2 regions of the Microbulbifer spongiae genome follow, and region 1 is predicted to be linked to the other one. Evidence: predicted binding sites of a transcription regulator. Region 1 holds the regulator's gene; the other holds the start of a gene.

Evidence for each region. Region 1 encodes LexA, which represses DNA repair genes until DNA is damaged. Its sites were predicted from a motif close to ACTGTNTNTANANACAGT; they were not measured.
Region 2: a site for LexA is predicted at 13,253-13,270, ahead of ruvC (crossover junction endodeoxyribonuclease RuvC). Genes of this name have one in related genera too.

The regions. Positions count from the first base shown of each region.
Region 1 is NZ_CP098023.1:1,850,815-1,866,168, forward strand. It holds gene M8T91_RS07870 (bifunctional serine/threonine-protein kinase/formylglycine-generating enzyme family protein) at 1-389, opposite strand, end outside; gene M8T91_RS07875 (PP2C family protein-serine/threonine phosphatase) at 405-1,319, opposite strand; gene M8T91_RS07880 (FHA domain-containing protein) at 1,828-2,700, shown strand; gene M8T91_RS07885 (glutaredoxin family protein) at 2,697-2,954, shown strand; gene M8T91_RS07890 (transglycosylase SLT domain-containing protein) at 2,955-4,961, opposite strand; gene M8T91_RS07895 (ATP-binding cassette domain-containing protein) at 5,109-6,971, shown strand; gene M8T91_RS07900 (universal stress protein) at 7,030-7,473, opposite strand; gene M8T91_RS07905 (hypothetical protein) at 7,621-8,145, shown strand; gene topA (type I DNA topoisomerase) at 8,360-11,047, shown strand; gene M8T91_RS07915 (DUF6586 family protein) at 11,044-11,538, shown strand; gene M8T91_RS07920 (hypothetical protein) at 11,642-11,899, shown strand; gene lexA (transcriptional repressor LexA) at 11,972-12,577, opposite strand; gene M8T91_RS07930 (LOG family protein) at 12,738-13,376, shown strand; gene M8T91_RS07935 (TetR/AcrR family transcriptional regulator) at 13,752-14,384, shown strand; gene nagZ (beta-N-acetylhexosaminidase) at 14,432-15,354, shown strand, end outside.
Region 2 is NZ_CP098023.1:3,540,042-3,555,395, reverse strand. It holds gene M8T91_RS14895 (tautomerase family protein) at 1-222, shown strand, start outside; gene M8T91_RS14890 (aspartate/glutamate racemase family protein) at 439-1,176, opposite strand; gene M8T91_RS14885 (pyridoxal phosphate-dependent aminotransferase) at 1,898-3,097, shown strand; gene M8T91_RS14880 (Lrp/AsnC family transcriptional regulator) at 3,234-3,710, shown strand; gene M8T91_RS14875 (DUF4345 family protein) at 3,876-4,307, shown strand; gene M8T91_RS14870 (sterol desaturase family protein) at 4,639-5,481, opposite strand; gene M8T91_RS14865 (helix-turn-helix domain-containing protein) at 5,825-6,889, opposite strand; gene M8T91_RS14860 (lytic transglycosylase domain-containing protein) at 6,893-7,459, opposite strand; gene M8T91_RS14855 (proline--tRNA ligase) at 7,591-9,318, opposite strand; gene M8T91_RS14850 (HU family DNA-binding protein) at 9,526-9,924, opposite strand; gene M8T91_RS14845 (FmdB family zinc ribbon protein) at 10,212-10,469, shown strand; gene aspS (aspartate--tRNA ligase) at 10,527-12,305, shown strand; gene M8T91_RS14835 (YebC/PmpR family DNA-binding transcriptional regulator) at 12,406-13,149, shown strand; gene ruvC (crossover junction endodeoxyribonuclease RuvC) at 13,289-13,816, shown strand; gene ruvA (Holliday junction branch migration protein RuvA) at 13,877-14,488, shown strand; gene ruvB (Holliday junction branch migration DNA helicase RuvB) at 14,504-15,354, shown strand, end outside.

The DNA of each region.
Region 1 (15,354 bases):
TGAGAGTGATCCAATGCCATGGCGATTTGCCGTACGACATGCAGGGCTTCCAGCGGTGCCAGGGGGCCTTTTTCTAGCCGCTCTGATACTGAGCCACCTGGCATAAAATCCATGGCGATATAATTTAAGCTGCGGTAGCGACCGATATCGTGGATACCGACAATATTGGGGTGGGAGAGCTGCCCGACGATATTGGCCTCGCGCTGAAATCGCTCACTGAAGACCGGGTCTGCATTCAAAACCGGCGACATCACTTTGAGGGCCACCTGGCGGCCCACGCTGCGCTGGATTGCCAGGTACACCGTGGACATACCGCCCTGATTGATCTTCTTGAGGATTCGATAGCCCGGAATTTGCAGGGATGAACTACCGCTGGTGACGACTTCCATGATGGGCGGATCCTGTCAGAGCAGCTTGGGAAGCCCGATCACTGCCATCGTAACGGCAGCTAACACAAGAAGCGCCGCAAACGTCCGCTTCGACAGCCTCTGGAACTGCCCCGATAGTGGTTTGTTATGAACAGCTGCGCTGTCCGGAGTCGGGCGAAGGGCAGGTGCCTGGGGCGGGGCGTCGATAATTTGTACGGTAATGTTATCTCTGCCGCCGGCATCGAGTGCTGCCCCGATCAGTAAATCCACTGCGCGGTGATTGTCAGCATTTTCAGCCAGTATTTGCGCAATCTTTTCATTGGGCACTTCGGTGCAGAGGCCATCACTGCACAACAGCAGCTTTTGTCCTGCAGCCCACTGGTAGGAAACCCGATCTATTTCCAGATTTGGGTTTGCACTGCCGCCGATACAGCGGGTAATAACATGCCGATTGGGGTGGCTGGCCGCCTCTTCAGAATTAATGGCACCGGAATCCATTAACATCTGAACGTAGGAATGGTCATTGGTCAGCTGACTGAGCTCGCCGTTCCCGCCGTCCGGGGTCCACAGGTAGGCCCGGCTGTCTCCCACCCAATAGATACGGAAGTAGTCGCCCTCCTCGGCCAGTACGACCGCAGTGGAGCCCATGTTGGCAGTACAGTGTTCGTCTCCGAGCAGGAGGGTATGGGCTTTTCTCAGCGCTTGCTCGTAGTGGCGATCGGTAGCTGAGGAGTGCTGAATCTCTTCGACAACCGTTTTGCTGGCAAGCTCACCGGCATGGTGTCCGCCGAGACCGTCGGCGACCACCCAAACCCCCCTCTGTTCATCGGCCCAGTAGGCATCTTCATTCTGTTCACGCCGGTAGCCGGGATGGGTGGCGCCAGCACTGCGCCTAGCGCCTTGCCTGCACTGAACAACTCCGCTTTGCCGGGACACTTTGGCTTCACTCACGGGCGTGTAACTACCTGTACTCTGTGATGATCATTGTATAGGAGATAGCCAGCCCGGCAGCAGCCGGCCCTCCTCCAGTGGCGCGGCAAATGTACTTTATGTAACCCCACCTACTGCACCCCAGTGGCCATTATTGCACCTTGCGGATACTAGACCTTCGCTTCATTGTAAGCTGCAAACCCAGTCACACGCTAATGGTATTGCCCGTGTTAAACTCAGTTGTAACAATAAAACTGAGCGTTTCGGCAGCTTCTTACCGGTGATCTTCTCAGGCTGGCATTCCGATAGGCCTTCCATTTCTATTGGTTTGCGGTTCTTGGAATGTTGGTGCAGAAGTGCGAAGTTGCCCTTCTATCTGGCGTCTGCGCCAGCCCGGAGTCTGCGGCTGCGGGGCCTGCGTTTATTAGCCCGGAAAGGCATTGGTTTGATTGCCAAGATAAGCGTCGAGCGTTCTATCTCCTGGATGGGGGCTGTTTTTGAATTCCCTTTGGGCTTAGGAGCGACTTCAATGCTCAAACTTTGCGACGTGCAGGACCCAAGTCAGAGTGTCTGGCTGGTTTCACCGGGCGTGACCGTAGGGAGGGCCCAGAGTTGTGACCTGTGCCTACCCGATGACTCTGTGGCCAAGTTGCACCTGAAAATTGTGGTAAAAGAGCATGAGTTGATGCTCGACAGTGTCTCCTCCGGCTCCCAGATTCTGGTCAATGGCAAAGTTGTGGCAATGCCGCATCGGTTGCAGTTGAATGACCAACTGACAGTTGGTACCCGTATACTGAGAATTATCGATCCGAAAGTGACCAGACTCAAAGCGGCACCTGCAAAAAGTGTTGCCTGGGCCTTGAGAGCAAACCATCGGGCCATTGCCGGTAAAGTGTTCCCTGTGAAAGGGGGTGCGGTGGTGGGGCGTTCGGAGGAGTGCGACATCACTTTTTCGCTGTCTCATTTATCGCGCCGCCACGCGCGCCTGGAAGTGCGCGAAGGACTGTTATTTGTCATCGATCTCGGTTCAGCCAATGGCACTTTTGTCAATAATCGGCGGGTTGCGGAGAGCCGCGTGCGACGCGGTGACGAACTGCGTTTCGATACCTTGCGCTTTTCCGTTGTAGGCCCCCCCGATGATATTGACAGAACTGCGGTGCGTCCCGCAGTTTCCATGGCTGAAGTGGAGCGAATGGAGGGGGCAGTCAGTGCGGGAGCGGCGCCAGAGGATATCACCCGGCCTTCTGCGGTTGTTGATGGCCTTCACCTGTCGGGTGGAGTTGGTGCTGTTGAGGTTTCCGGGGCTCGCAAGACCCGTCTGCGCGCCTGGGCGGTGGCTCTTTTGCTGGGAACGGGGGCTGCGGGTCTTTACTGGGCAGACTCGCAGGGATTTTTCGGGTGAAAGAGGGTGGTGAACTCATACTTTACACAACGCTTGGCTGCAGTCTGTGTGAAAAGGCAAAAAAGGAGATCTGGCCCCTTCTGGCCCGATTTGATCTGCGGCTGCATGCAGTGGATATCGCCGATGATGCGTATTTGCTCGAACGCTTTCAGTCGATAATTCCCGCGGTGGGGCTCGGCGACCCTGAAGACGTCTGCCTGTGGCCCTTTGACCGGTTGCAGCTGCAAACCTGGCTGATCCAAAGGTTGGGGTAGTTACAGCTTGCCTGCGACTTCACTCTCCCGCAGTAACTGCATTCTGGCACCATTACGGTAGGCGTAGATGACCGTGTATGCCAGGACATTTTGAACATAGGTACGTGTTTCTTTGTAGGGAATGGTTTCTATCCAGACGTCATAGGGCAGGCGTTTGCGGGTTTCCCTCAGCCATTTCGCTACCCTGGACGGCCCCGCATTATAGGCTGCTGCAGCGAGGATGCGGTTGTTGTCGAAGCGGTTGAGCAGGGTGCTCAAATAGAAACTGCCGAGGATGATATTGGTGTTGGGGCTCAACAGATCCCAGCTGCGGCGGTAGGGCACCCCGGAACGGCGCGCGGTGTCGCGGGCTGTAGAGGGCAATAGCTGCATAATCCCCAGAGCCCCCGCGCTGGATTTGGCATCGTGACTGAAATGGCTCTCCTGGCGTGCGACCGCGTATATCAAATATGGATCCAATGGCGAGTTCTGCCTGCCCACGCGCTCACTGGCATTGTGAATGATATCTGCAAAGGCCAGTGGGAAGCGCAACTCCAGATCGTCCAGATAATCTGCGGCCAGTACAGACTGGATAGATTTGTGATGCCAACCCCAGTGGCTCGCCACCTTACCCGCGGCCAGCAATTCTTCGGGAGTCATTTCTCTGGTGGCGTAATTCCATTCCCTGCGCGCATGAAAGAATTCACCCATGGCCTGTAATTCCCGCGCTCTCTGTAAGGCCGGGCGGCGCGCTATTTTCTGGACCTGGTCCGGTGTGATCGGTGCGGGCCTGTGAACAAAACTGTAGTGCTGCCCCAATACATCTGCGGCGAGAAAGCCGTAGTAGCTACGTTTCTGTGCCAATTGCCGGTAGAGGTGTGCAGAGGCCCCGGTGCGTGACTTGCCGTAGAGCTCTTCCAGTGAGCGGGCTTTCCAATAGAGCCAGCGGTCGAGCTGCTGCTTGGCCGGTGGAAGGCGATCAATCCAGAAGGCAACCTGTTCCCAATCCAGTTCGCGCAGGGACTGGCGCGCCAGCCATTCGATACTATGTCCATTGCGGATTGCACGACCGCGCCCGAGCTGCAACAAGCCCTGCATATTCTCCTGTCGCGCAAATTGTCGTGCCAGGTGGCGCAACATTGCCTCCTGTTCCGTATCGCTGAAGAGAAAATTGGCACTATAGCGCTGCCAGGCCTGTTCGGCACGGGCTGCATCCTGTCGCGCCAATCGATAGAGGCCGTGCAGGATGATTTCCCGGTTTTGATGGGTACCGACTAAAAGGCGGGAATGGTTGAGCAGCAGCTCAGGGGTTTTGTGCACTTGGCGCAAGTGTGCTGCCAGTTCCTTGTAGGGGGCTTGCATTTTCCTGGCAATATAGGCGGCCAGTGCCAGGTTCCCCTCTTTGAGTGCGAGCAGATGGCGTCTCCAGATCATCTGCTGGGTAAGGCCGCCGGCGTCTGCCCATTGGGCAAAAACGGGATCGCATGCCTCCGCTTGGGAATGCCCCACCAGCCAGAGTGCTCTTGCCAGGCGGTAGGCCTGGGCCTTGTCCCCATGACGGAACAGGGCATCGGCATAATAACAGCGCAGGGCAGTGCGGTTGTGTCGCTCTGGCCGGTAATATTCCAAATAGGTTTTAAACTGGCCCAGGCTGCCCAGCTGTGCAAGGAGTTGCATGCGCATCCAGTCGCCGATGGCTGTATTGTCATTCTCGATGAGAAAGCGGTCTATTTCCGCCATGGGCAGCCGGGGCAGCTTTTGGTGAATGATCCAGTAGTCCAGATAGGGGGCTAGCGGATAGTCCCTGAGCTCAGATTTCAGTTTTTTAAGGCGGAGCTGGTCGTTGTGCTCAATGGCGAGTCGTGCCCTGTGCAGTTTATGGCGAAAGACAATCGCTGCTTTGCCCGGCGTTGCCGCTAACTGCTCCGAAAGCTGCACCTGTTGCTGGGCCTTGCACGGGGCACCCAGGCAGATCCAGATCATCAAGAGCGGGGCAATCCCGCTTGTGTCGGTCCACAGTTTATTCATCGCGACTTTGGGTGCATCCCGGCCAGTGTGCAGGACAGCATGGTAAAGATGCTAAAATAGCGGATTTTTCACTGGGCCCGTAGTATCGAGTTCGCTTTTTCATTTGGCGTGAATGCTCTCCGGGTTTGTTAAGTGTAGTGCGTGTTTATGTTGCTTCTATTGGATGGGGTCAGTTTTCGCTACGGAACCCAAGTACTCGCTGAGAAAGTCAGCACAAAAATCGAGCGCGGTGACCGCATATGCCTTGCGGGGCGCAACGGGGAGGGTAAGTCCAGTCTGCTGCGCCTGATTACCGGACAACTCGACCCCGACGGGGGTGAAATTGTTCGTGCAAGCGGCATGGTGATAGCGATGCTTGAACAGGCCTTGCCGTCGGATTGTACAGATTCCGTATATGCCTACGTCGCTGGTGGACTGGGTGAGATTGGCGCCGTATTGGCGGGCTACCGGGATAATCCCACTGCCGAGCTGCAGGCGCAACTGGAAGCTGCACAGGGCTGGGGCCTGCTGCCACGTCTCAGTGGGGTGTTGGACCGTCTCGGCCTCGATGGCGAAGCGCGGGTTGAGGCGCTTTCCGGTGGGTGGCAGCGCCGCGCGGCACTTGCCCGCGCACTGGTGATGGAGCCAGATCTGTTGATCCTCGACGAGCCCACCAATCACCTGGACATCGCTGCAGTGGAATGGCTTGAGGGCTTCCTTGCCGATTATCGTGGCGCACTTTTATTTGTGAGTCACGACCGTGCGCTGGCCCGGCGTCTGACCCGCACCGTATGGGACCTGGACCGGGGCCGTTTACGCGTCTTTCGCTGCCAGTTTGAGTGCTATCAGGAGGAGAAGGAAAAACTGTTGGTGGAGGAGGCCAGAACCGAGGCGCTATTCGACAGGAAGCTGGCCCGGGAAGAGGCTTGGATTCGCCAGGGTATCAAGGCCCGCCGTACCCGCAACGAGGGACGAGTCCGCGCTCTGCAGGCGCTCAGACGTCAGCGGGAGGCGCGCAGGCACCAGCAGTCCATCGCGCGAGTATCAATCGATAACGGGGAAAGATCCGGCAGGCTGGTGGCGGAACTGACCGGTGCCACCTTTGCCTATCCCGGTGAAAAACCGCTGGTTCGCGATCTTTCCTTCACCTTGATGCGCGGTGACAAGATCGGCCTGATTGGTCCCAATGGTGCCGGCAAGAGCACCCTGATCCGCCTGCTGCTGGGAGAATTGCAGCCCCAGCGCGGCCGTGTGCGCCTGGGTACCAAGCAGCAGATAGCCTATTTTGACCAACACCGCGACCAGTTGAATCCCGCACTATCGGTTTTGGATAATGTGGCCGGGGGACGCGATTCGGTACTTATTGGTGGTAAGAGCCGCCACGTGATGTCCTATTTGTCCGATTTTTTGTTCGGTGGCGCCAAGGCATATACTCGGGTTGACGCCCTGAGCGGTGGCGAACGCAATCGTGTTCTGCTGGCCAAGCTGTTCAGTCAGCCCGCGAATATCCTGGTACTCGATGAGCCCACCAACGACCTGGATGCGGAAACCCTGGAGCTACTGGAGAAGCTGCTTCTGGACTTCGGCGGCACCGTGCTGTTGGTGAGTCATGACCGCGCCTTTTTAGACAATGTAGTGGGCGCCTGCCTGGCCTTCGAAGGGGATGGTGACATTCGCGAGTATGTGGGGGTACGACGACTTTCTTCGCCAGGGGGCCGCTTTGTAACAGGGACCAAAGCGCAAAAGCTGCCCCAGCTTGCACCCTCATCCAAGCCCGCGCAACAAGCAAAGCCCCAGGCACTCAAAAAAAAGCTCAGCTACAAGTTACAGAGAGAGCTGGACAGCCTGCCCGAGTTGATTGAGAGCCTCGAAGAGGCAATTGACACTTTGCAAACGGAGGTCGCCGACCCGGCTTTTTTCCGTCAACAGCCGTCCTTGGTACAGGAGCGGTTGCGCTTGCTGACTGAAAAGCAGGCACAACTGGAAGCCGCTTTTGCGCGTTGGTCTGAACTTGAAAGCGGCACTGGATGAGGGTGTTTCTGGTGCTTGAAGAGTAGTGGTTTACCAAACCTTCACCGCTTCCCACCAGCTATTTATCTTCCAGGTGCACGCGGATTGCCAGCACATCGCATTTGGCCCCGTGTAACACCCCATTGGCGGTCGAGCCCAGCAACAGGGCCAGACCGTGGCGGCCGTGGCTGCCGATAACGATCAGGTCTGCCCCCAGGTCCGCGGCCAGGCGATGTATCTCGGTAGAGGGCTGGCCGAGAATGACGTGTTGTCGTTCGGTGGGAATATTCAGCGCATGGGCAGCCTTGCGGAGCTGTTCCTTGGCCTGGGTTTGCAATTGCTCCTGGACTTCGGAAAGGTCCATAGGGATATCTCCGCCATAGGCAAAAGTCAAAGGCTCTATGGCATGTACCAAACTCACCTCTGCGCCAAATGCCCCCGCAAGCGCAGCGGCTTTTTCCAGCACCTGCGAGGACTCCTCGGAGAGATCAAGGCCGACCAAAATCCGTTGATATTCCGCCATAATGTGCTTTCTCCCGTCTCTATTATTGACTCAATGAATACACCCTTTCGACAGTCATTTTCAGTCTACCGTAAAAAAACTGTTTGACACAGATCATACGAAACAGCGCAGAATGGCGGTTTTTGTCTTTCATTGGGGTGATTGGTGATGTCCGAATGGTTACCAGTGATCATTATTGGCCTCGTCATTGGGTTGGTATTGGGGCCGGTGATGTGGCTGAAACCCAACCGTCGAGACCGCCAACTGGCGGACTTGCGCAGTCGGGCTGCGCGGGCGGGCATTACTGTGCAGATTCAGGCCCTTCCGGCCACCGCTGGCAGGGGGACTGCCGCCGTTTATTCCCATCGGTGGCAGGACCGCAAAGGGCTGCGGGTTGGCTGGACGCTCCAGCGCCAGCGGGTGGCGCACGAGTTGAATTTTGCCGGACGCTGGGATTGGGGTAGCGGTCCCGCTGCTCCCAAATCCGCCTGGCATTATCTGCATCAATTACTGGAAAAAGTGCCAGTGAACACCTATGCAGTCGTAGCCACTGATGTGGGATTAGGCATCCAGTGGGAGGAGTCGGGTGGAGGGCAGACCTTTGCACAACTGTTATCGGCACTGGCTGAATTCGGTCCGCTGATAGAGGGGGCCATTCGCAAACCGAGCCCGGTAAGGCCCGTGGAGAACTAGTCTTTCGAGGCCCGATACCCGCAAGAGGAGCCAGGTGCTACGCCTCCTTCCCAGTCCTTTAAAGGGTGGGGATATTTGCTGTCTGGCACAGAAAATTGTCAGCTTTGCTTGACCGCGCACTGGCTGGAGCTTATATATTCGCGCAGCGCAAGCTTGGACTGGCAGCTTGCCGGGCCTTAAACAGCAGTAAATTTTTATTTCAAATCAGAGAGTTATGGGTAAATCACTGGTCATTGTTGAATCACCGGCCAAAGCGAAAACCATCAACAAATACCTCGGCAAGGACTTTGTGGTTAAGTCCAGCGTTGGCCATATTCGCGATTTGCCCACAGGTGGGGGCCGCAAAGGGCCTGTTGATGCTAAGGCGCGGGCGCGACGCGCGGCGGAAACCCGCAGGCTCTCCCCGGAGGCGAAAGCGGCATACAAGCGCAAAAAGAGTCACGAGCAACTGATTAAACGCATGGGCATAGACCCGGATCACGGCTGGTTGGCACATTACGAAATCCTGCCAGGCAAGGAAAAAGTTGTCAGTGAATTGCGCAAGCTCGCCGAAAACGCTGACCATATCTACCTGGCGACGGACCTGGATCGCGAGGGAGAGGCAATCGCCTGGCATTTGCGCGAGGCCATCGGCGGTAGTGACGACCGCTATCGCAGGGTAGTCTTTAACGAAATCACCAAGTCGGCAATTCAGGGCGCCTTCAAAGATCCCGGGCGATTGAATATCAACCGGGTGAATGCCCAGCAGGCACGGCGTTTTCTCGACCGTATTGTCGGGTATATGGTATCGCCGCTACTTTGGGAAAAAGTGGCCAGGGGGTTGTCTGCAGGGCGCGTGCAGTCTGTGGCCGTACGCCTTGTCGTGGAGCGGGAGCGGGAGATCCGTGCCTTTATTCCGGAAGAGTACTGGTCCCTGTTTGCAGACACAAAAACCGATAATGCCGACAAGCTGCGCCTTGAAGTCAAAAAGCAGGCAGGTCAGGTATTCCGGCCCGTCAATGAGGCCCAGGCGAATAGCGCCGTGCGGCAACTGGAGTCCAGTGCGTTTGTTGTTAGCGGGCGGGACGACAAACCGACCAGCTCCAAGCCCGGTGCCCCGTTTATCACCTCGACATTGCAGCAAGCGGCGAGCAACCGCCTCGGTTTCGGTGTGAAGAAGACCATGACCCTGGCTCAGCGTTTGTATGAAGCGGGGCATATTACCTACATGCGTACCGATTCCACTAATCTCAGTGGCGAGGCTGTGGAATCTGCCCGGGAATATATCGGCGAGCACTACGGCGATCCGTATCTGCCGAAGGTGCCTAACACCTACAGCAGCAAGGCAGGGGCCCAGGAGGCCCACGAGGCCATTCGACCCTCCGATGTGCGTGTGGGCCCGAATATGCTATCGGGGGCAGAACGCGATGCGGAAAGGCTCTACAACCTAATCTGGCAACAGTTTGTCGCCTGCCAGATGACGCCAGCACAATTTACCTCTACCTCAATCGTGGTCAGCGCCGGCGAATTTGAACTGCGCGCTCGCGGCCGGGTTATCCGCTTTGACGGGTTCCTCAAAGTGGCGCCTTCCGGGGGCAAAAAGGAGGAGGATCTGGAACTGCCGGACGTAAAAGTCGGCGACAGGCTCGCCCTGCAGAAATTGGACCCGAAACAACATTTCACCAAACCCCCAGCGCGTTTTAGTGAGGCGGCCCTGGTGAGAGAATTGGAAAAACGCGGCATTGGCCGGCCCTCCACCTATGCGTCAATCATTTCCACCATTCAGGACCGCGGCTATGTGCGTTTGGAAAACCGGCGTTTCTACGCGGAAAAGATGGGCGACATTGTTACCGATCGCCTCAGTGAAAGCTTCAAAAATTTAATGGACTATGGTTTTACCGCGAACCTGGAAGAGTCCCTGGATGCGGTGGCCGAGGGGGAGAAAGGTTGGAAACAGTTACTCGATGAGTTCTATCGGGACTTCTCCGCTCGCCTGGAAAAGGCGCAGTCTACCGATAAGGGCATGCGTCGCAATACTCCGACTGACACGGATATTACCTGTAGCAGGTGCGGACGCCATATGCAAATTCGCACGGGTTCCACCGGGGTATTCCTGGGCTGTTCCGGTTATGCTCTGCCCCCGAAGGAGCGCTGCGTCAATACCATGAACCTGGTATCCGGCGATGAGGCGGTGGATGCGGACACAGATGAGGAAGCGGAATCCCGCCTTTTGCGCGAGAAGCGCCGTTGCGCCAAATGTGGCACGGCCATGGACAGCTACCTGCTGGATGAGCACCGCAAGCTCCACATCTGTGGTAACAATCCAGATTGCAGCGGTTATGCAATTGAGCAGGGCACCTTTAAGATCAAAGGGTACGATGGCCCGGTGATCGAGTGTGACAAGTGCGGCAGTGACATGCAACTGAAGTCTGGCCGTTTTGGTAAGTACTTTGGTTGTACCAATGAAGCTTGTAAAAACACCCGTAAGTTATTGAAAAATGGCCAACCGGCGCCGCCGAAAATGGACCCGGTGCCCATGCCGGAGCTGGTGTGCTTGAAAGTGGATGACCACTATATTCTGCGCGATGGTGCCACCGGGCTTTTCCTGGCCGCGAGTCAGTTCCCTAAAAAACGCGAAACACGCGCCCCCCTGGTCAAAGAGTTACTGCCTCACCAGAGCGAAATCGACCCCAAGTACAGCTTCCTTTTTTCTGCCCCGCTCAAAGACAACGAGGGGCGGGACACGGTGGTGCGTTTCAGTCGTAAGATGCAGCAGCAATATGTGCAGTCTGAAGAGGGGGGCAAAGCGACAGGATGGCGTGCTTTCTATCGCGAAGGCACTTGGCAGGTTGAGCCCGGTGGTAAAAGCACCGCTGCCAGACGTAAACCCCCGCGCAAGAAAGCCGCTCAAGGTAATCAATGACGAATCTCTATACGGGTCTGGTTGTCTCTGCGCTGCGCAAATGCCAGCTGTTGTTACAGTTGTCTGGCGAATCTGCCTTGCAAAACAGGGCCCTGCAAGAGGCGGCCCTGTTTCAGTTGTGGAAAGCCTACAAGGCTTACCTCGCTGAGCTGGCAAATGAATTGCAATTGGGTTTCGAGCCCGAGTCATTGCAAGTAGTCCTGGATAGTCTCAAGAGCCGGGGAGTGGTCAGTAGTGAGGCCAGGGAATTGTCCTTGCTCTACGCTGATCCAGATAGCTGGTTGAGCAAGCTGCTTCAATGCTGGAGAAAGCTGCAGCAGTATGCTCCCACACCCACAATGGAATCCGCGCGGAAAGGGGCAAACCTGATCCCACTGTGCAGTATGGCCTCCCCCACATCCGGTGCGCTTTCTGCTGAAATACTGCTGAAGTGGCATGGTGCTCTGAGCGAGTTGGTGCGCAGGCAGCGCGCCAGTTTGGAGGAGTGTTAAGGGTACCTGTGTACCATTTGCTTCGCTTGACTGCGCCCACTGAAACTTATAAATAGCCTGTGTTACACTGGGCGCAAATTGATTTGTGGTGAAGGAAAAGCAAATGTCCTCCGAAACTTTTGAGATTATCGAACTGGCCAATGGCGATGTGGCTTTGCGTCGCAGCGGCCACAAGGAGGACCCTCTGGTGAGTATCCATTTCTCAGCCGAGAGTCTCCAGTTTATGAGAAAACACAAGGTGGCTATTGCCCGGGCTATGCTGGAAGCGGGCATTGAGGCTGTACACAATCTGGATGACCTGGAGCCGGGTTACTTTGAGGAAGACGAGGAATCACTGCCGGTTAACCATACGATCCATTGATCGAGGGGTTACCCCGAAGAGGTTTCAACAGCGGCCAATGGCCGCTGTTTTTCGTATTAAGGCGTGATCAAATCAAGGGGTTTGGCGAATGACGCCCACCGCCAGCCCCTCAATCACAAAGTGGTTGTCCCGCATATCCACCTGAATGATGTCGAAGTCCTCATTTTCAGGCAGCAACTGCACCGCCGCCTGGTTGCCTTTGCGGCGGAAGCGTTTCACGGTGACCTCCTCGTCAATACGTGCCACAACAATCTGCCCATTCCTGACCTGCTCGGTTTTCTGTACCGCGAGCAGATCCCCGTCGAGTATGCCCGCATCGCGCATACTCATCCCGTGTACCCGGAGCAGGTAGTCTGCCGGCGGGCGAAAGAAGTTGGCAGGGAGATGGCAATAGTCCTCGATGTGTTCTGCCGCGAGAATGGGGTGGCCTGCGGCAACACGACCAATGATGGGAAGGCCGGATTGGTGGTCGGGAATCCGAATGCCGCGGGAAGCGCCGGCGACCATCTCAATGGCTCCTTTGCGCGCCAGGGCTTTCAGGTGCTCTTCTGCGGCATTGGGTGACCGGAAGCCCAGCTCCTGGGCAATTTCCGCCCGGGTTGGCGGATAACCAGTTTCTTCCAAATAGGTTTTGATCAGCTCTAGTACTTGGGTTTGTCGGGCAGTGAGATTGGTCATGGGGTTACCTGGTATTCTGTATTTTTATACAGTTGCTGGGATTATATACAGAATTGATGTCTATGCAATCCCAATGCACCCCCGCTGTATATGCTGCTACATTGGTTATGAAAACTGGGAATGAAACACGATTGTTGAAAGGCCTGACAGAGAGGGAACGATGCTGGATGCAAAAATGGCCGAGGCATGGCGGGTGCTGCGTATACAGTCGGAGTTGGTAGATGGCATTGAGCGTTTGATTGCACTCAGTGGCGCGGTTACGGTTTTTGGGGGCGCGCGTTTTACCGAGAGTAGCCCCGAGTACCGGCAGGGTGTGAAGCTCGGTGAGCTATTGGCCGCAGAGGGTATTTCGGTAATCACCGGTGGAGGACCGGGTTTGATGGAGGCGTGTAATCGCGGAGCTTTTGCCCTGCCGGGTACTTCAATTGGGTTGAACATTGAGCTTCCTTTTGAACAGACAGCCAACCCGTATCAGGATATCAGTTTAAATTTCCGTTATTTCTTTGTGCGTAAATTTATGTTTGTCAAACACGCTGTGGGCTTTGTGGGTCTGCCGGGGGGTTACGGTACTTTGGATGAATTGTTTGAGGCATTAACTTTGGTTCAGACACAAAAAGTGCGGCGGTTTCCCATTGTATTAGTGGATAGAAACTACTGGCGTGGTCTCTACAACTGGCTGGTGGATACGGTCTTGGAGCGAGATTGCATTGATGCAGGCGATCTGGATTTATTCCATATCGTGGAAACGGTAGAGGAGGCGGCAGACCTGATACTGCAATTTATGCGGCCCCAGGAGTAAGCGGAATTTTTCCCGTGTGTTGCGCCTGCCTCCTTCTCGTATTTTAATCGGCAAACAAAGCGTCGCATTTAAAAAACAACGCAATTGAACGGGCTGCTTTTGTGACTCGCACCGGCCCGGAGCTGCTGGCTGCGCCGCTTGTGTTGCAATGACCCGGCAATGTATGCCACGGCCGGGTTAGCCATAACTGAGCGAATCATACCTCTCCAAAGGAGCGGTCTGTATCGACAATGTGCTCCCAACCGCTAGCCCCCTGATCACAGCCTCAATGATTGATCGGGATGTGGGAGTAGAATAGGGTGTCGACAGACCGGCGGTGGAGTGTGCTAGTCTGGCCAGAATCAAACACCTGTTTTAAATCCTGGTTGACTGCTTATGAGCCATACGGACACCGTTAGCCGCATACTGGACGCCGCAGAGATCCTGTTTGCGGAGCGCGGCTTTACCGAGACATCCTTAAGGACAATTACCAGCACGGCCGGGGTCAACCTGGCCGCCGTCAATTATCACTTTGGTTCAAAGAAGGCATTGATTCAGGCGGTGTTTGAACGTTTTTTAACCCCGTTCACCTGCGCGCTGGAGTCAGAACTGGACGGGTGTGCTGCATCTGGTCGACACCTGCGTGTGGAAGACCTGCTGGGGAGTCTCTACCGGGTGGGGCTCGGCAGCCTCGGTGAACATGGTCGCGATCCCCAGCGTTTCATGCGCCTTTTAGGGTTGGCCTATACGCAGTTCCAGGGGCATTTGCGCCGTTTTATCGTGTCCCGGTATGGCGATAGCTACCGCCGTTTTGCCGGTCTGCTGGCAGAGGCCCTCCCCGGGATAGACCCCGTCACCTTCTACTGGCGCCTGTACTTCATGCTGGGTGCAACCATCTTTACACTGTCGAGTTTCGATGCCATAGAGGCTATCCTGAGAGAGGATTTTGGTGCGCAGAGCAGTTTGCCAGAGACCCTGGAACGACTGGTGCCTGCTGCCGCTGCCATGCTACAGGTTGTTGAAACATAGCCTCTGAAAGGGGTGTTCAGGCGGCGGAACTATTCAAGGAGCTTATTATGTCCGCACCGCTGGGACCGATTATGGTCGATATCGAGGGACTTGAACTTTCCAGTGAGGATTGTGAATTGCTGCAGCATCCACTCGTGGGAGGGGTGATTTTTTTCGCGCGTAACTACCACAACCGGGCCCAATTGCAGGAGTTGATCGCGGCGATCCGTGCGTTGCGCCCGGAGTTGTTGTTGGCTGTCGATCAGGAAGGGGGCAGGGTCCAGCGTTTTCGCGATGAATTTACCCGTCTGCCATCCCTGCAGTCCCTGTCCGCAAGAGCCTCACAAAAGCAATTGCGGGATGTGGGTTGGCTGTTGGCAGCGGAATTGCTGGCAGTGGGAGTGGATTTCAGTTTTGCGCCGGTTTTGGATGCAGATGATGCCTACAGTCGGGTTATTGGTGACCGCAGTTTTTGCGCAGATCCGAAACGCCTGACGGCATTTGTACGCCCATTTATTCAGGGTATGCGGGAGGCGGGCATGGCGGCTACCGGCAAGCATTTTCCCGGCCACGGCCACGTGCTTGAAGACAGCCATATGGAATTGCCCGAGGATGGGCGCACCCTGGATCAGGTGATGGAGTCCGATGCCTTGCCATTTATTGATTGTATCGGTACCTCGGAGCTGGACGCAGTGATGCCGGCTCATATTCACTTCGTGAATGTCGATGACCGGCCTGTGGGCTTTTCCCGCTACTGGCTACAGGATATCCTGCGGGGACGCCTTGGCTTTGACGGGGTTATCATTAGCGATGACCTTTCCATGAAAGGTGCCGCTATCATTGGCGGCTATGGGGAGAGAATTCGGGCTGCCCTGGAGGCCGGCTGCGATATGGGGGTAGTGTGCAACAATCGTGAGGGGGCCCGGGAAGCCCTCGCCGCCCTGCAGGGGTTTGTGCCACAACCAGAATCCCGTGTGCGCCTGAGCGCCAT
Region 2 (15,354 bases), 1.7 Mb from region 1:
ATTGTTGTTTACGCACCCCGCCTGCCGAGGGAGAAAAAAGTTGCCTGTGTCGCTGCATTAACCCGGGCTTTTGAGGAAAGTACAGGGCTGGATGCCAACTTGCTCACAATCCATATTGAAGAGCATTCCTACGATAACATCGGTGTAGGCGGGCAATTGCTCACCGATACCTGCCCTGAGATTGCGGAACGTGAAAAACTATTTCACAAAACCGGTGGTTAGCGCCCCACAGGGAAAGGTACCTGGGGAGACAGGCATCAACTCGCGAGATCAATTGACCTGCTGCAATTGCAGGCAGAATGCTGACTTCAGGGAGCATTACGCTGGTGCAAAAACGGTTGCTACATCATGGGCCAGGTGCTCATTGACCGCGTCTCTGGCTCTATGGGAGGTAGGGCGGTAAGGATCCTTGATGAGGGTATGGTCTGAATACTACACCTAGCTGGTATGGTAGGATGACATTCTCCGGTCAACGGGTATAGCCTCTTTAATCGCTGCTTCAGCCAAAAGGCGGTTGGAGTTGAGTGTTGGAATTGATGAATTACTGTTATCGATAATTAATGGTATCTCTGTACAACCCAGGATAACGCTATCGCATCCCGCATCCTCCAGATCACCAATGATATTCTGAAAGTACTGAACAGTTTCAGGCTTGAAAATCCCGTAGACTAATTCATGCATAATCAATTGGCCTATGTTTTCTATCGCTTTCTTTGGTGGACGCTGCCAGCTGAGCCCGGCAGTTACTAGTTTTGCCGGATACACATCGCTTTCTACCAGCCACTGGGTGCCCAGTATGCCGGGCTTTTTGTACCCGAGAGCTTGTGCTGCCGCAACCACACAATCGCCGATATGGAGCCAGGGCAGGGGGGATTTTTGTACAACATAATCGAAAGCCTTGTGAATGGTGTTGTCCGGGCAGACCAGGAAGTCTGCCCCCTGTGCTTTGAGCTTGTTGGCAGAAGAGAGCATCAGGTCGCCAACGCCCCGCAGGTCATTTGCCTCAAGGCATTTCACATAACGGGCTAAAGAATGGGTATGCATGGAGATCTCGGGGTGTGCATGCTCACCGAGGTATTTTCTGCTCTCTGTGCAGATAGTCTTGTAGCAGAGAGCCGCACCCTCGGCGGAGCAGCCAACAATTCCAACATGCTTTGTGTAATGCCGGTTTTTCATACGCTATTTCCTTTTCAACCTGTAAATATAGGTGAGTATTAAGGAGTTGTATGGGATGTGTTCCACCTTGATCGGCTTTCATGGTTTCGCGAATGCTGGTGGTAAGCTTAAGGTGTTTCAAACCGTTTGAAAATGTCTCAGCAGCCGAGAAGATACTGTACCGGTTGGGTTACCAACAGGTGTGCCTGGTTTTTGTTGGCCTGTAGATACCCCGGCTTCAGGTTTAAACGGTAATCGTGTCTCTTACCATCACTGCCTGGTAGCCTGAATTGAGTTATATGGGTGATGCACAGTGGTGAGAAGACAGTAGACAAGTTTGTACTGCGCTGCCTTTATTGGCACCAGTGCAGTGTGAAGCAGATCTGAACTGCAAACCGGTAGCGAGTTTGTGCAGTCTCGCATTGCCTGTAGTGCTTTATCAGGCATTTTTTGATGGCGCTAGAATTGCCCCATGATAGAACAGTCTTGGCAGTCAGGATTTTTGACGGTGCTTGGGGTTTTATCGGTAACAGATTGTCTTTTTTAGAACAGGTCATCCCAAGGCAGACCGGAAGCCAATCCCGGGTCGAAGATCGCCACAGAGGACGTATCCACAGCATTATCTGCGGGAAAAGCCCCGAAAACACCTGACTACTGCACATTCTATGGTGATATAGCGTAATCGATTACTTTCGCGATCGCTAAGGTAGCGGCATAAACAGCGGATAAAGTGTTAAAAAGCGTGACAGATTTTACTCCCCGATTCAGCTTGCAAAGCGAGGCACTGAACTGTGAGGATTCCAATGTCTGGGCCGTCAGTGACCGGGCCCACAGGCTGGCCAACACCGGGGAAGATGTTATTTTTCTCTGTGTGGGAGATCCCAATTTCGATACCCCTGAGCCCATTCTGGATTTTGCCCGTGCCCGCCTGGGTGTCGGGCGTACGCATTACTCACCTGCCGCCGGTGAGCCCATGCTGCAACGCGCTATAGCAGATATTGAGAGCAAAGTGTCACCACACCCCTGCAATCCCGATGATGTAGTGGTGTTTCCCGGTGGGACTAACGCCATTTATGCCGTGCTTTCCTGCCTGCTCAACCCCGGTGAGGAGATCGTGATCCCCGAACCGATGTATATCGGTTATGTGCCCATCTGCGACAGTCTCAGGCTGTCGGTGAAACGGGTGGCCTGCCCGGCAGAAAAGGACTTTGCCTTTGATGTGGAGGCGATCAAGGCGGCCATCAGCGAGCAAACCCGGGTGGTGATGATCAACACTCCGGTTAACCCCACCGGTGCCATGGCGACACCGGGGCAGTTGCGTGCGCTTGCGGCCGATTGTCGTGAACGGGGGATCTGGCTGGTGTGCGATGAGATGTACTCCATGATCACTTTTGCTCGCCGGCATACTTCCCTACGCACCGCGGCGGAAGCGCTGGACAATATTGTCGTGATCGATGGCCTGTCCAAATCCCACGCGATGAGTGGTTGGCGCCTGGGTTGGGCAGTGGCGCGGGGACCTTTGGTGGAGCGACTGGCGCAGTTTGCCGGTGCCACTATTTTTGGCTGCCCGCAGTTTATCCAGGAAGCGGCCGCGTTTGCCCTGGAGTTTGACAGCTACTTTGTCAAGCAGATGCGCGATGCCTACAAGCGGCGCCGGGACCTGATTGTTGCGCGTATTGGCAGGATACCGGGCCTCAACTGCTACAGCCCAGAGGCAGGCATGTTCGTGATGGTGGATGTGTCCGAAGTGGCCGCCTCAGGGCAGGAGTTTGCCGAGGCCCTGCTGGATGCCGAGCGGGTTTCCGTGCTGCCCGGCGCGCCATTCGGCCGGAGTGCAGTGAATCATGTGCGTCTGACTCTCGCGGCAGAGGAGGCAGAGTTGACCCGTGCGCTGGATCGTATTGAGCGCTTTGTTACCCACGGGTGCCGCCAGGTCAGCTGAGCGGACGGCTGTTGAATACGCCCCGGATGCCCTTGCCGAGGCGAGCACTTCTACCCGCGCGAAACAATAGAGTGTTTCAGCCATCGGCGAATACCGCTATCCTTGCCCCCTTTCAGATGCAAAAGAAACCAACTTCGTGAAAATTGACCGGCATAATTTGCGTATTTTGCAGGCACTGCAAACCAACGCCCGTATTAGCAACCTGAACTTGAGTGAACAGATTGGATTGTCGGAGAGTGCTTGTCTGGCCCGGGTGAAGCGCCTGACCAGTGAGCGTTATATCCGCGCGTTTCTTGCAGAGATAAACCTGGACAAAGTGCGCCATGCCGAATTTTATGTGAATGTGGCACTGAAGCGCCAAGATGCGCGGACCAGTGAAAATTTCCGCCATATTATCAATGATATCCCTCAGATTGTTTCCTGTGTGAAGATGTCCGGGGAGTTCGACTATATGTTGCGATTTGTATGTCCGGACGCAGCGGACTTCAATTTGGTATCTGAACAACTGTTGGCCAATGAAGCAGCAGCCATATCCCGTATGACTTCGCATCTTGTGATCGAGAAAACCAAGCGGTTCACTGGATATCCCCTCGAACTGCTCTTCAAAGACTAAATGTCATTTCAGGAACTGGCCCAGTTCCCGTTTTTTAGCATCTACCGGGCAAACACTGCCAACGAATGATTAATAGGGCTTATGGCGGTTAGAGCCTCATATATACTGTAGTCACACTTTAGTCGTGCCGTAGGACAATTTGGGGCCGGTCGCAAGAAGTGTTCGATGACTACGGTTGGAGGGGAATTAGCATTGAGATATTTTGGAAGGATCTACCTGGCTGGCAATGCGTTGATTTTTGCATTTGTGGGTCTGGGGGCATTGCTTTACCCGCAAGCTTTCGCCGCTGCTATCGGGATCACATTCAATACCTCTGCCGCAATGCCTGAATTTCTGGCTACTTATGGCGGTTTTATGCTGGCGATTGCTGTGGTTCTTTTGATTGCACAGGCATTGCGGCGGTATCGCAGAGTGGCCTATGCGGCGCTTTCAATGGCCTATATCGGCTTTGGGCTCGGCCGGTTGTACGCTATGCTGTTCATCAGCGGATTTGACGAGCGCAATCTGCTGTTTTTCTTTTTGGAAGTGGTGATGGTGGTTTGGGGGCTTTTTTGTTACCGTGAATCTCGCTGGCTGCCTCTCCAACACGGTCATTAGTGCACTCCGAAACCATTCGATCCCTTAGATTGTTGGCTGATCGCTCCTGAGATATCGCGTCAATTGCGTATAACCGCTGGTATTTCAAAGGGTTGTGCCAGACTGCGGCCAGTGGTGGTTTTCACCGATGGGGAGTAAACAATCCAATTTCGCGTAGACTGAAGCCCACAGCCCACAGCCCACAGCCCACAGCCCACAGCCCACAGCCCACAGCCCACAGCCCACAGCCCACAGCCCACAGCCCACAGCCCACAGCCCACAGCCCACAGCCCACAGCCCACAGCCCACAGATTGTGTTCTGGCGCATTTGGCCGGCTGCGGGCTGGATGGGTCAGGCCGGCATATTGGCGCTGCCACCCTGGCTTAAGTTTGTCCGGGCATCGGCTGTTTTCTCCTGCGAAGCATCAGATAGCGTCCCGTCTACTGCCCGGCGAAAAGCGAGCTTGTAGTCTTTGAATTCCGTACCCATCCAACGGTCCCACCAGGTGAAGTAGAAACCGTAGTTGCCCTGGAAGCGTTGGTGGTGCAGATCGTGGTGGGTGGTGGTGGTCATATTGTCCAATGGGCCGTCCACCCAGTTGCGTGGATGAAACTCACAGCCCGTATGCAGCATAGCGTTGCGAAAAATCATGATAAACACGAAGGATAGCCAGATAGTGGGGTGCATGGGAATCATCAGGATGATCAGTGGTGAGAAGAGCCCGTTTAGAGCGGCTTCCCCCACAGAAAAGCTATAGGCTGTCCAGGGCGTGGGAGTTCGGGATAGGTGGTGCAGGCGGTGAAAGTGCTTGAATATTTTTGGGTGATGCATGCCCCGGTGAGTCCAGTAAAAGTATGCATCGTGCAAAAGGATCAGCACCGGCAGGCTGGCAATATTCCACCACATGGGGTAGTCGCCCCATTGCCAATATAATTTTGTTAGCCCCATCTTTTCAAGCAGGCTGATAATGGTGCCAATCACAGTAAAGATACATACGGTCAGCATGGAGAAACTGACTTCGCGGCGTATATCCTTCCATTCCGCCCGGCGCTTTTGAATGCGGCGGCGATGCATCCAGGTACGAAACAGCCAGCCTGCGCAGATACTCATTACAGAGGCTGCCAACACATAGCGAAATAGGGTCAAATGAAAGTGCTTGGCTCCGTATTGGGCCAGTTCCATCAGAAAATCCATACACTCACCATCAATATTGTATTGGGAATGGAGACGTCGTTTTCTTGCTATACAACCCGGTCAACCGATCCGTTTGTAATGACCAATTGGTAGCGGTTGCCCTTGAAACACGAATGAAACTGTCCGAGATTGTCCGAATCTCAACGGCACCCGCCTGACGGTGGCACTATGCCGTACAGCACTGTCGCACAACCCAGTTTGGTTGTTGCGACACCCTATCGGGATATCGTGTCCCACCATTGTTCGGGGGTTGTATGCAGTGGTGCACTCAGTCTGGAGAGGTTTTCATGACGCGGCTTGCGGAAAGTGAAAAATTTCTAACGGATTTCGAACCCGCAATGATTCAGGTAGGTAACCTTTGCCGACGGTACTCAGTTGGGGTCAGGTTGTGACGGCGCTTGAAGGCTGCATTGAAAGGGCTCAGTGACCGGTAGCCAATATCCAGGGCGATGGTGAGTACCGGCAGGTGGGCCTGCTCCGGATCGGCCAGGCGCGCACTGGCCTCATCGATACGGAACTGGTTTAGATATTCGTTGAAATTGCGATAACCCAGGTGGCGGTTGATCAGGATGCGCAATAGATGCTCACGGGTATCCAGTTGCTCAGCCAGTTCACGAATAGTGAGACCTGTCTGGCGATAGCCCCCGTTGTGCATATGTGCCTGCAGTTTTCTCATTTGTGCTTGCTGCTGCTCATCCGGAGAGGGTGCTTGTGCAGGAGGTGAGATTTTCTCTTCGGCAGGAGTGGCGGATGGGGGCAGGGACTCCCCCAAAGCACTGGGTGAGAGTGCCAGCAACCACAGGCAGGCGGCTAGGGAGAGGAGGCTGGCGAGTAGTGCGTGTAAGGTCGGTACCCCATGGGGTACCGGGTGGTAGGTAAACAGGAATTCAGCGCCGATCACGATCAGCATGTAGACACCCACGGCAATGAGCAAAATGGCACGCAGCCGCCGGCGCTCCTCCACTAAGTCGGAGTGGAATTGCCCCAACAGCGTCAGCATGCCGGCACCAACCAGCCCCATGCTCAGTAGTTGGGACAGGTTAAAGAGCAATGTCTGGGCCCCTGAAGCCAGGGAAGAAGGCGCGTATTTCGCAAAAATACTCAATGCAATAGCGAGGCCGATAGGTATCCAGCCCCAGCGGGGGAAGGGCTCCTCCTCTCGGCAAAGCAGGTGGGTAAAGAGCCAGAATGCTGCAGGTACCAAGAAAATCGGCAGGTTAATCAGGAATGCGCCTGCCGGAGGCATTGGCGGTAGGGTGGGCCACAGTAAATAGCAAATGACGCCAACCAGCACCAGTATCAGCCAGCGCCCCGCGGCCAGTCGATGGTGATTCAAAGACACTTTTGCCGCTGCCAGTAACAGCAGGGCACAGGCGCCGCCGGAGAAAAATAAATAACCGGCGGTCATGCTTTATCTCCAGCGTGTTGCCCAGGCATCCAGAACCTTGCTGCTATAGGTATGGCGACCATAACTGCCATTGTAATAGGCAAGGGCGTTAGCGAGGTTGCCTTTGGCCTTTTCGATGTAGTGCTTGAGAATGGTACAGCCATAGCGCAGGTTGGTATCCATGTTGATCAGGTTGTCATCCGGGCGCCCGATTTCCTTTTTCCAAAAAGGCATGACCTGCATCATGCCCTGAGCACCGACACGGGAAACTGCGTAGGGATCGAAGGCGCTCTCTATCTGGATTACGGCGAGCACAATCTCGGGGCGCAGGCCGGCCCGGGTGGCTTCCCGGTGCACCGCCTTTAACACCTGCATGCGCTCTTTTGGGTCTTTGATATAGCGGGAAAGCGGCTGGGATTTTGACATCAGCCACACTTCGGCATCGAAGCGATCCACAAAACTGCCTGCCTGGTTGATAGCCTCCTGCAGCGCGAGGCGCAATTCGGGGTCTACCTTCACAGCGGGGCTTTGGGATTCGACACTGCTCCAGGCAAGACAGAGCAGCAGAGCAGCAGTGGCTTTTCTCATCATGTCCGAGATTTTACGAAAAGCCCGGGAAAATGGGCAGCCCCTTTTTTGACTGGCGGTACTACCCCCTGTCTAGAGTTTTCTTGGGTAAGCGGGGTATCCGGCCCAAACAGTGGCGGGCCGGAATGCAAGTGTCAGCGGTCAATTTTTTCCAGCAGCACTGTCTCCAACTGGGAGAGGGCAAAGTCCTGGGCCTCGCTATCGGCGCGACCCTTGTACTCCGCCACGCCCTTCTCCAGACCGCGATCGCCAATGACAACACGGTGGGGAATACCCAGCAACTCAATATCCGCCAACATGGCGCCGAGGCGCGCCTTGGACTCGTCCATCAGCAGTACATCAATGCCTCTGCTGCGCAGGAATTCGTACAGGTGCTCGCACTTGTCCCTTACCCTATCGCTCTTGTGCATATTGATGGGCACAATGGCCAGCTGGAAAGGGGCAATGGCCTCGGGCCAGAGTATGCCGGCACTATCGTGTTTCTGCTCGATGGCCGCTGCCACAATACGGGACACACCGATACCATAACAGCCCATGCTCATCAGCTGCTCTTTACCGTTCTCATCGAGGAGGGTGGCGTTCATGGCGCGGCTGTACTTGTCGCCCAACTGGAAAATATGGCCCACTTCGATGCCGCGCCTGACTTCCAGGGTACCCCGGCCATCCGGGCTGGGGTCACCGGTGACAATATTGCGCAGATCCTCAATGCGGTCGAGTTTCACATCGCGGTTCCAATTGACGCCGGTGTAGTGATAGTCGTCGCGATTGGCACCACAGATAAAGTCCGCAAGATGGGCGGCAGACCTGTCCACAATGGTTTCAATCTCCATCCCCACCGGGCCCAGTGAGCCGATAGTACAGTGTAATTCCTCCGCGATACGCGACTCGGGGGCAAATTGCAATGGGCTGGCGACACCGGCCAGTTTTTCCGCCTTGAGTGTATTCAGGTCGTGATCACCACGCAGTACCAGTGCAAGCAGCGGTGGGGTTTCACCCTGTGTACATTCACCCAGAACGATCAGTGTTTTCACGGAGTGTGCCGGGTCTGCCTTGAGAAAGTCATTTACCGCCGGGATGGATTTTTGACCCGGGGTATACACCTCCTGCATCTCGCAGCTCGGCTCGGGCCGCGCCCCCCCCGGGGCGACAGCCTCGGCCAACTCCACATTGGCGGCGTAGCGGGAATCCGTGGAGAAGGCGATATCGTCCTCACCGCTCTGCGCCAGGACGTGGAACTCGTGGGAGCTTGAGCCGCCGATGGCGCCGGTATCCGCCAGCACCGGGCGGTAGTCCAGGCCAATGCGCTCAAAGATGCGACAGTAGGCGTTGTACATGACATCGTAGGTTTCCTGCAGGGAGTCCGCGCTGTCGTGGAAGGAGTAGGCATCCTTCATGGTGAATTCACGCGCGCGCATCACGCCAAAACGGGGACGAATCTCATCGCGAAATTTGGTCTGTATCTGGAAGAAATTGGCTGGTAGCTGCTTGTAACTGTTGACCTCGTTGCGGATCAGGTCTGTGATCACTTCCTCGTGGGTTGGTCCCAGACAGAAAGCATTGCCGTGGCGATCGCGGATACGCAGCAGCTCGGGGCCGTACTGCTGCCAGCGCCCGGATTCCTCCCACAACTCGGCTGGCTGTACCACCGGCATCAACACCTCCAGGGCACCAGCGCGCTCCATTTCCTCGCGGACGATACGCTCGACTTTGCGTAACACACGCAGCCCCGTGGGTAACCAGGTGTAGAGGCCCGACGCCAAACGGCGGATCATGCCCGCGCGCAGCATCAGCTGATGGCTGATGACCACGGCATCGCTGGGCGTTTCTTTTTGGGTTGCAATGAGGTAGCGGGATGCGCGCATAGGAATTAACTGGACTGTATTGGCTGTAGACCGGGCATTTTACGCTATTTGCCGGACAATAAATATTCTTGTGGCGGTTTTGCACTAACGGATGTTGCCTGCAATAGGTCGCGATGGTTACTGGGTGGTATTGGCAATCCCGCTGTATGGTCCGGGAATAAAAAACCCCGCTTATGCGGGGTTTTCAGCTTTCGGATCGGCGGGGAATCAGGACTCGGCCATCTCCTTCAGTTTCTTCAACGGACGCACCTTCACCTGAATGCTCGCCGGTTTGGCCTTGAACATGGTCTCTTCGCCAGTGAAGGGATTGATGCCCTTGCGGGCCTTTTTAGCTGGCTTCTTCACCGTGGTGATTTTCAGCAGGCCCGGCAGGGCGAATTCGCCAACGGCACGCTTCTTGATATGGCCTTCGATAATGTCGCCTAATTCATCCATAACGGACTGGACCTGTTTGCGGGACAGTTCGGTATTTTCGGCGATCTGGTTCAGAATCTGGGTCTTGGTGTACTTCTCCTTGATAGCCTTTACTTTCTTGGCCGGTGCGGCTTTCTTAGCCGGAGCCTTTCTGGCAGCGGCTGTTCTGGTAGCAGCTTTCCTGGTAGCCATGGCTGGTTTCCTTCTTTGTTGTTCGGTGTAAGTCTGGTAAGTGTGTTTCTACTCCCGCTGCACTGCGTCCAAAAAAACGGTGGTCTCAGCGGGTGATAACGGGAAGTATATATAGTTTTTGCAGGACCGTACGGGAAAATACTAGAAAAATAGTGTTTTTCTGCATTTTATAACTCTTGTACCGGCCTTCGGGGGCCTCCTGGCTAGCCGAAAGGGCGGAGCGGCTTCTTCCCTCTGAAGGGCTCATGTATACTCTGTTCCCTTTTTCAAGCACCGGGTACTGAGTAATGCCGATCTATGAATACCAGTGCACTGCCTGCGGCCACGAGATGGAGGCGCTGCAGCGCATAAGCGATAACCCGCTCAAAGATTGTCCAGTTTGTGGCAAAGCCGAGCTTAGCAAGAAAATCTCTGCGGCTGGGTTTCGCCTGAAAGGGGGGGGTTGGTACGAGACCGACTTCAAGACGGGCAGCAAGAAAAACCTGGCCGGGGATGCAGCCAACAGTGGCAAGGCCAAGGGCGACAAAACCGCGAAGACGGCCTAGACCCGCGATGTGTACGCTCAGGTAACCATTTCACCATCGATAACGGGAATTTTATCCATGCGCAGCGACTACTGTGGCGTTCTTCGTTCCGCGGACATTGACCGTATAGTGACCCTCTGTGGTTGGGTCGATCGCCGCCGTGACCATGGCGGTGTGATTTTCATTGATCTGCGCGATCGAGAGGGTATCGTTCAGGTAGTATTCGACCCGGATGCCGCCGAGCATTTTGAGTTGGCCGATCGCGTGCGCAGCGAGTATGTGCTGAAGGTTACAGGCCGGGTGCGCGCCCGTGCTGCGGAGGCCTTGAATCCCAATATGGCTACCGGCGAGGTAGAGGTCTATGGGACCGAGCTGGAGATTCTCAACAGTGCCGAAACCGTCCCTTTTCAACTGGACGAGCACATTGAGGTGGGGGAGGACGTCCGCCTCAAATACCGCTACCTGGATCTGCGCCGCAACGAGATGCAGCACAATCTGCGCTTTCGTTCCAGGCTCACTACAGCGATCCGCAACTATCTGGATACGCATGAATTTCTCGATATCGAGACTCCGATCCTCACGCGCGCCACGCCGGAGGGCGCGCGGGATTATCTGGTCCCCAGCCGCACCCACGAGGGCAAGTTCTTCGCCCTGCCGCAGTCCCCGCAGCTGTTCAAGCAGCTGTTGATGGTGTCCGGTTTTGATCGCTATTACCAGATTGCCAAGTGTTTTCGCGATGAGGACCTGCGCGCCGATCGCCAGCCGGAGTTCACCCAGATTGATATCGAGACCTCTTTCCTGGGAGAGGAGGAGATCATGTCCATCACCGAGGGCATGGTGCGGACGCTGTTTAAGACGTTGAAGGGGGTGGAACTGGGGACTTTCCCCCGTATCACTCATTACCAGGCCATGTTGCGCTATGGCTCCGACAAGCCGGATCTGCGTATTCCTCTGGAGATGGTGGAAATCAAGGACCTGATGACCGAAGTGGAATTCAAGGTATTCTCAGGGCCTGCCAGGGACCCGAAAGGGCGCGTGGCCGCTATCAGGGTGCCCGGCGGTTGCGATCGGCTGACCCGCAAGCAACTTGACGATTATGGCAAGTTTGTCGGTATCTATGGCGCCAAGGGGCTCGCCTATATCAAGGTCAACGCGCGCGCCGACCTGGAAAACGGGCTGCAGTCGCCGATTGTCAAATTCCTGCCTGTCGAAACCCGCGCTGCTATTCTCGACCGCCTGCAAGCGCAAGATGGGGATCTCATCTTCTTCGGTGCGGACAAGGCCAGGATAGTGTCGGAAGCCCTTGGTGCACTGCGCTGCAAACTGGGCCAGGACCTGAATCTCTATACCAGTGAGTGGGCCCCCCTGTGGGTGGTGGCTTTCCCGATGTTCGAGGAAAATGAGGACGGCAGCCTCACCGCGCTGCATCACCCCTTTACCGCCCCTTCCTGTACCCCCGAAGAGCTGGAACAGAACCCATTGGGTGCTCTGTCCCGCGCCTATGATATGGTGCTTAATGGCACCGAGCTGGGTGGCGGCTCCTTGCGTATTCACGATCAGGTGATGCAGCAGGTGGTGTTCCGTACCCTCGGTATCAGTGAGGCGGAGCAGCGCGAGAAGTTCGGCTTCCTGCTCGATGCCCTCAAGTACGGCGCTCCTCCCCATGGTGGTCTCGCTTTTGGCCTGGATCGTCTGGTGATGCTGATGACCGGCAGTGATTCCATCCGCGATGTGATCGCATTCCCGAAAACCCAGAGTGCCGCCTGTGTCATGACGGATGCTCCGGGTACGGTTGATGCCCGGCAGTTGCGCGAGTTGAATATCCGCCTGCGCCAGAAAGAAGAGAGTATCCGCTGATTTTCCCCGGTGGGCCCAGCGAAACAAGCCCGCCAATTTACGCTGTGGACAATGTGTGTTGCCCACTGCCCACCCCGCGCACAGACGAAGAGAGACGAGGATGGCCGGACATAGTAAATGGGCCAATATCAAGCACCGCAAAGCGGCCCAGGATGCCAAACGGGGCAAGGTATTCACCAAAATTATCCGAGAGTTGACCGTGGCCGCCAAGGCGGGTCCCAACCCCGATGATAATCCGACCCTGCGCGCCACCATTGATAAGGCCCTCGGTGCCAATATGAAACGCGACACCATTGATAAGGCCATTGCCCGCGGCGCCGGCAATACCGATGGCGAACACTATGAAGCGGTGGTTTATGAAGGTTACGGTGTCGGCGGTGTGGCGGTACTGGTGGAATGCCTCACCGACAATCGCAATCGCACTGTGGCAGAGGTACGCCATGCCTTCTCCAAGCGCGGTGGCAACCTGGGTACTGATGGTTCGGTGAGTTATCTTTTTTCGCGCAAGGGGCAGCTGTACTATGAGGCCGGAGTCGATGAAGAGACGCTGATGGAAGCGGCCCTGGAGGCGGGTGCCGAGGATATTGAGACTAACGATGACGGCAGCGTCGAAGTGACCACGGAATTCCAGGACTACCTCTCCGTCAAGGATGCACTGACTGAAGCCGGCTTTATGCCGGATAGCGCCGAGATAGCCATGATACCCTCTACCACCATAGCGCTGGATAAGGAGGGTGCAGAAAAAGTGCTGGCACTGGTCGAGATGTTGGAAGACCTGGATGATGTGCAAAATGTTTACACCAATGCGGATATTCCCGTTGAGGTGATGGAGGCACTTGGCTGAAGACTTGCTCCCCCAGGGGGCAGACGCCATTCTGCCCCGACGTTTCTCGGCGCATCTGATGTTCACCCTTGACGCTTTCCCCCCGCCTTGGGACACTCCCGTTACTATATAAACATACAGATCTTGAGGGAGCTGCCTTTTGACCCGGATCCTGGGAGTTGACCCCGGCTCAAGAAAAACAGGCTATGGCATTATCGATGTGAAGTGCAGCAGTGCCCGCTATGTGGCCAGCGGCGTGATTCGTATCCCAAAGGGCCCTTTGCCCCAGCGTCTGAAATTGATTTTTGATGCAGTGAGCCAGATTGCCGAGCAGTACCGGCCCGTGCAAATGGCTATTGAAAATGTATTTATGTCAAAGAGTGCCGGTTCCGCCCTGAAACTGGGGCAGGCCCGTGGCGCCGCCATTGTGGCCGGTACCCACCGGGGCCTGGAGGTGGCTGAATACGAGGCGCGCAAGGTCAAGCAGGCAGTGGTCGGCAATGGTGCTGCAGACAAACTACAAGTGCAGCATATGGTCAAAACCCTGCTGTCGCTGCCAGCTTCTCCGCAGGAGGATGCCGCTGATGCCCTTGCCGTGGCTCTGTGTCATATGCATACGGGGCAGCTCCCCGCGCTTGCGGGTGGCGCTATGCCCAGCCGCTATCGCAGGGGCCGGTTCAGTGTTTAGGTGTGTTTATAGAGAGCGCCTCACACCCACGGATGGAAAATCAAAAAACTGGAATAACATATGATCGGAAGATTGAGCGGAACCCTGGCTGAGGTGCGGCCGCCATTATTGTTGGTGGACGTGCAAGGGGTGGGCTACGAGGTACTCGCGCCTATGACCACTATTTTCGAGCTGCCCGCCCTGGGGCAGCCGGTGCAGCTGCATACCCATCTGGCGGTGTCCGAGACAGTGCAACAACTGTATGGTTTTCTCCGGGATGCCGAGCGCAAACTGTTTCGCACCCTGATCAAGATCAGTGGTGTGGGTCCCAAGTTGGCTTTGGCCATTTTGTCGGGCCTGGATGGGGCTGCCCTGGCCCGCTGTGTGGCGGAAGACAATGTGGCGGCACTGGTGAAAGTGCCCGGTGTGGGGAAGAAGACCGCCGAACGCCTGATTATTGAACTGCGTGACAAGTTGACACCGGACTTTAATCACACCAATGATATCCCGCTGGTTCCGGCCACTGCGGCGCCTGAGGTGAATCATGTCAGTGAGGCTGAAAGTGCCCTGGCGGCACTGGGCTATAAACCCGCGGAAGCCAGCAAAATGGTGGCTCGGGCCGGCAAGGAACAGCCGGATGCCGACAGCGCGACCCTGATCCGCCTGGCACTGAAGGGAATGGTGCCCGCTTAATCTGGAGCTGTTTTCATGATCGAAGCCGACCGTCTGGTGGCGCCCCAGTCTATGGGGCCCGCAGGCCAGGAAGAGCAGTATGATCGCGCTGTACGCCCCAGAACGCTGGTGGACTATGTGGGCCAGCCCGTGGTCTGCGAGCAGATGGAGATCTTTATCCAGGCCGCCAAGCTGCGCAAAGAGGCCCTGGACCATACTTTGGTATTCGGTCCGCCGGGCCTGGGCAAAACCACCCTGGCCAATATCATCGCCACGGAGATGGGGGGTGCTATCAAGGCTACCTCCGGCCCGGTACTGGAGAAGGCGGGTGACCTGGCGGCGTTGATGACCAACCTGGAGCCGGGCGATGTCCTGTTTATCGACGAGATACACCGCCTGAGCCCCCATGTGGAAGAGGTCCTGTACCCGGCCATGGAGGACTACCAGTTGGATATCATGATTGGTGAGGGTCCGGCGGCCCGCTCCATCAAGCTGGACGTGCCGCCTTTTACCCTGGTGGGTGCCACTACCCGGGCGGGTCTTCTCACCTCCCCCCTGCGGGACCGTTTCGGCATAGTGCAGCGACTGGAGTTTTACAGTGTTGAGGATTTGACCCGTATCGTGCGCCGTTCCGCGGGCCTGATGGGGGTGGGCATGGACGAGGGCGGTGCCCTGGAGGTAGCGCGGCGTGCCCGTGGCACCCCGCGGATCGCCAACCGCCTGTTGCGCCGGGTGCGCGATTACGCGGAGGTGCGGGGTGATGGCTCGGTGGATTCGGCGATCGCCGATGCTGCCCTGAATATGCTCAATGTGGATGCCAGGGGCTTCGACCAGTTGGACCGGCGCATGTTGCTGGCCATGATTGAGAAATTCGATGGTGGCCCGGT